DNA from 2 places in the Neorhizobium sp. DAR64862/K0K3 genome. Region 1 is predicted to be linked to the other one. Evidence: predicted binding sites of a transcription regulator. Region 1 holds the regulator's gene; the other holds the start of a gene.
The links. Region 1 encodes HrcA, which represses chaperone genes, less so after heat shock. Its sites were predicted from a motif close to GTTAGCACTCNCNNNNNGNGAGTGCTAAC; they were not measured.
Positions count from the first base shown of each region.

Region 2: groES (co-chaperone GroES) is a predicted target of HrcA. The motif match lies at 1,043-1,071, and genes of this name have one in related genera.

Region 1 is NZ_CP191449.1:2,766,009-2,768,481, reverse strand. It holds gene rph (ribonuclease PH) at 74-793, opposite strand; gene hrcA (heat-inducible transcriptional repressor HrcA) at 927-2,006, shown strand; gene grpE (nucleotide exchange factor GrpE) at 2,096-2,473, shown strand, end outside.
Region 2 is NZ_CP191449.1:2,379,625-2,382,097, reverse strand. It holds gene groL (chaperonin GroEL) at 1-630, opposite strand, end outside; gene groES (co-chaperone GroES) at 690-986, opposite strand; gene chrA (chromate efflux transporter) at 1,145-2,473, shown strand, end outside.

The DNA.
Region 1 (2,473 bases):
GGTTCGATCGAGAGGTAGTCTCTCTGGAAAGGAAGACTGCCCCTCGCAACTCTTGGATCAGCCAGCGTTGAAATCAGCCGCCGATCGCCTGCTTCTGCAGAGCTACCAGTTCCCGGGTGCCGTCCTGTGCCAGCGACAGCAGGTTGAGGAATTCCTCCTGGCTGAAGGGAGCACCCTCGGCCGTGCCCTGAATCTCGACGATGCCGCCGCTACCCGTCATGACGAAATTCGCGTCTGTCTCGGCGGCCGAATCTTCGAGATAGTCGAGATCGATGACCGGCTGGCTTGCAAAGATGCCGCACGAGATCGCCGCGACATGGTCTTTCAGAACCTTGTCGAGTTTGATCATCGAGCGGGTATCCATCCATTTCAGGCAATCATACAGCGCCAGCCAGCCGCCGGTGATGGCCGCCGTACGGGTGCCGCCATCGGCCTGGATCACGTCGCAGTCAATGGTGATCTGCTTTTCACCAAGCGCGGAAAGGTCGACCACGGCGCGCAGCGAACGGCCGATCAGGCGCTGGATTTCCTGGGTACGGCCACCCTGCTTGCCGGTCGCAGCCTCGCGCTTCATCCGGTCGCCGGTGGCGCGCGGCAGCATTCCATATTCGGCGGTGACCCAGCCCTTGCCGGAATTGCGCAGCCACGGCGGCGTCTTTTCTTCAAGGCTTGCGGTGCACAGAACATGGGTATCGCCGAACTTGACGAGACAGGAGCCCTCGGCATGCTTGGAGAAATTGCGCTCGAACGAAATCTTGCGCATCTGATTTGTCTGTCTGCCTGAAGGCCGCATCCGTCACTCCCTAAATTATTGTTTCCGCCTTCTAAGGCTCGGAGCCGTCATTTGCAAAGAATTTCCCTTTTGCGGATGCGCAAGTGAGCGACTATATCTGGGAGATGAGATCAGCAGGATGGTAAAGGGGCCAATGGTATTTCCGGGACTGACGGGTCGCGACAACGGCTCCGTGCTTGATGATCGTTCGCGGGAAATCTTTCGCCGCATCGTGGAAAGCTATCTGGAATCCGGCGAGCCGGTCGGTTCGCGCAATCTGTCGCGACTTCTGCCCATGTCGCTTTCGCCAGCCTCCGTGCGCAATGTCATGAGCGATCTGGAAGAGCTCGGCCTCATCTACTCGCCGCATATCAGTGCAGGCCGCATGCCGACCCAGACAGGGCTGCGGTTCTTTGTCGATGCCTTCATGCAGGTCGGCAATCTCTCGGAAGAAGACCGCGCCAGCATCGACCGGCAGATCCGTCCGCCGGATCGCGATCAGACGCTCGAAAACCTGATGGCCGATGCAAGCCTGATGCTGTCTGGCGTCTCGCGCGGCGCCGGCATCGTCATCACCGCCAAGAACGATCCCGTCCTCAAACATGTCGAGTTCATCCGCCTGGAGCCCACCAAGGCGCTGGCCGTCCTTGTTGGCGATCATAATCAGGTGGAGAACCGGATTATCGACCTGCCCGCAGGCGTGACCTCGTCGCAGCTCGGCGAGGCCGCAAATTTCCTCAACGCGCATCTCGCCGGCCAAACGCTGCCGGAATTCCGCGGCCAGATGAAAATGCTGAAGGAACAGGTCGCAAGCGAGCTTCACACGCTGTCGCATGATCTGGTGGAGCGTGGTCTGGCTTTTTGGTCTGGTGATCAGGAGGACGGAAAGCCGGGCCAGCTCATCGTACGCGGCCGGGCAAATCTTCTCGAAGGTCTGGCTGACGTCAGCGATCTCGATCGGCTGCGTCTGCTGTTTGACGATCTCGAAAAGAAGGACAGCCTGATCGAGATCCTCGACCTTGCCGAAAAGGGACCGGGCGTGCGGATCTTTATCGGTTCGGAAAACAAACTATTCTCCCTGTCCGGCTCCTCGCTCATCGTTGCGCCCTATCGTGACGGCGAGGAACGCATCGTCGGCGCGGTCGGCGTGATCGGCCCAACCCGGCTGAATTACTCGCGCATCGTGCCCATGGTGGATTACACGGCGCAGCTGCTTGCAAGGCTATCCCGCTAGGATGTTCCCAAGGCCTTGATTTTTTCGCCCCGAACCTCGATATCGGGCGCAACCACCCTTCCAGATTCCAATACGCACCGGAGACCGTCATGACCGACGAAACCAAGAAGAACGGACCTGACGCAGCTGCTGTCGAAAACACGGCGGAAGCCGTGGCGTCCGCTCTCGAAGACGCCGCCGATCAGAGCGCAGGGGAAGCCTTCTTCGCGCAGGAGCCCGATCCGATCGATGTGCTCAAGGCCGAAAATTCCGATCTGCGCGATCGTTTCATGCGGCTTGCCGCTGAAATGGACAACCTTCGCCGCCGCACCGAACGTGAAGTAAAGGATGCCAAGTCCTACGCCGTCTCGGGCTTTGCCCGCGACATGCTGGCCGTCTCGGACAATCTGCGCCGCGCGCTCGACACTGTTCCGGCAGACAAGCGTGCCGGAGCCGATGCGACGCTGACGAGCCTGCTTGAAGGCGTC
Region 2 (2,473 bases), 390 kb from region 1:
CTTTTCCGGGTTGGTCACGAAGTAAGGCGACAGGTAGCCGCGGTCGAACTGCATGCCTTCGACGACTTCGAGTTCGGTTTCAGCGGTCTTGGCTTCTTCGACGGTGATAACACCTTCGTTGCCGACCTTCTGCATGGCTTCAGCAATGTCACGGCCGACCTGTGCGTCGCCGTTTGCCGAAATCGTGCCGACCTGTGCAACTTCTTCCGAAGTCGAGATCTTCTTGGCGTTGGCCTGGAGATCCTTGACGACTTCTGCAACGGCGAGATCGATGCCGCGCTTCAGGTCCATCGGGTTCATGCCGGCTGCAACGGCCTTGTTGCCTTCGCGAACGATGGCCTGTGCAAGAACGGTAGCAGTCGTTGTGCCGTCGCCGGCGATGTCGTTGGTCTTCGAAGCAACTTCGCGGACCATCTGGGCGCCCATGTTTTCGAACTTGTCTTCAAGTTCGATTTCCTTGGCGACCGAAACACCGTCCTTGGTGATGCGCGGAGCGCCGAAGGACTTGTCGATGATGACGTTACGACCCTTGGGGCCGAGCGTGACCTTCACTGCGTCAGCGAGGATATCGACGCCGTGAAGCATCTTTTCGCGCGCGGTGCGGCCAAACTTGATTTCTTTAGCTGCCATGTTGGGAACTCCTGAAAAGGGGTGTCAGCAAATATTGGAAGAAGAGCAGTCGGCTAAAATCAGCCGATGATGCCCATGATGTCGGCTTCCTTCATGATCAGAAGGTCGACGCCATCGAGCTTGACTTCGGTGCCCGACCACTTGCCGAACAGAACGCGGTCGCCGACCTTGACGTCGAGTGCAACCTGCTTGCCGCTTTCGTCGCGGGCGCCAGGACCAACGGCGATGATTTCGCCTTCAGCTGGCTTTTCCTTGGCGGTATCGGGAATGATGATGCCGCCCTTGGTCTTTTCTTCAGACTCGACGCGCTTGACTACAACGCGGTCGTGCAGGGGGCGAAAATTGGTGCTTGTCATTGTCTAATCCCTCGATCAAATGACATGGACGGGTCTCAAGGACCCGCGGAGTGACGTTTAGCACTCATCTATCGAGAGTGCTAACGAGACCCGAGATAAGGATGGCTGCGAGCTGAGTCAAGAACGGGCTTGAAAAATTCAGGGCTCAAGGAGCGGCCATGCAGAATACGCTTAACGACCAAAACCTGGGCGCAGCGCCGAGCTTTCGTGAGCTCGTGGCCGTGTTTGCCCGGATCGGAGCTCTCAGTTTCGGAGGGCCTGCCGGACAGATCGGCATGATGCACAAGACTTTGGTGGAAGAAAGACGCTGGCTCTCGGAAGAGCGGTTTCTGCACGCCCTCAACTACTGCATGCTGCTGCCCGGTCCGGAAGCGCAGCAACTGGCAACCTATATCGGCTGGCTGCTGTTCGGCGTGCGCGGCGGTATCGTTTCGGGCCTGCTTTTCGTGCTTCCCGGCCTTGCAATCATTCTGGGGCTTTCGGCAGCTTATGTCCTCTATCAGGATGCGACGTGGCTGGCCGGCCTGTTCTTCGGCCTGAAAGCCGCCGTCCTTGCGATCGTGGTGGAAGCCGTGATCCGCCTCGGGCGCCGCACGCTAAAAACCACTTTTCTGCGTGGTGTCGCGGCCGCCGCCTTCATCGCCCTGTTCTTCTTCAGTCTGCCGTTTCCGCTCGTCGTGTTTGCGGCCGGTCTCGCAGGCTATCTGATGACTCGGGCAGGGGGGCAGCAACCGCAAGACAGCGTCGCCAAAGAGGACAGTCCTCCCTGCGCGAAAACACCTGGTATCGCCCGCACGATCGCGACGCTTTCATTCTGGATCCTCGTCTGGCAGTCGCCTGTCCTGGTGCTCTGGGTCTTCGGTGCCCCGGACAGCCTTTCCAGTCTGTTCGCCTTCTTCTCCAAGATGGCGCTGGTCACCTTCGGCGGCGCCTATGCGGTGCTGGCCTATGTGGCGCAGGTTGCAGTCGCCGATTACGGCTGGCTGAAGCCGGGCGAGATGCTGGACGGACTGGCGCTTGCCGAAACCACGCCGGGTCCGCTCGTGCTGGTTCTGTCCTTCGTCGGCTTCCTCGTCGGCTTCCGGGAAGCGTCCGGTCTCGGCCCCGTCACAGGCGGAATAATCGGCGGCCTGCTTGTTGCCTGGGCAACCTTCGTGCCGAGCTTCGTCTTCATCTTTGCGGGCGCGCCCCTGATCGAGCGCCTGCGCGGCAACGCCCTTTTATCGGGCGCGCTGTCGGCCATCACCGCCGCGGTCGTCGGCGTCATCCTCAACCTCGCGATCTGGTTCGGCCTGCATGTTCTGTTCAGAGAGGTTCGCCACGTCGATCTCTTTGCGCTAGCAGGATTTGGCCTTTCCGTCCCGGTCTGGTCCAGCCTCGATCCCATCGCGCTCGTGCTTTTCGCAGCCTCCTCCGTCATGCTGTTCGTCCTGAAGCTCGGCATGGTGCCGGTGCTAGCCATCAGCGCGGCGGCCGGTTTCCTCGCC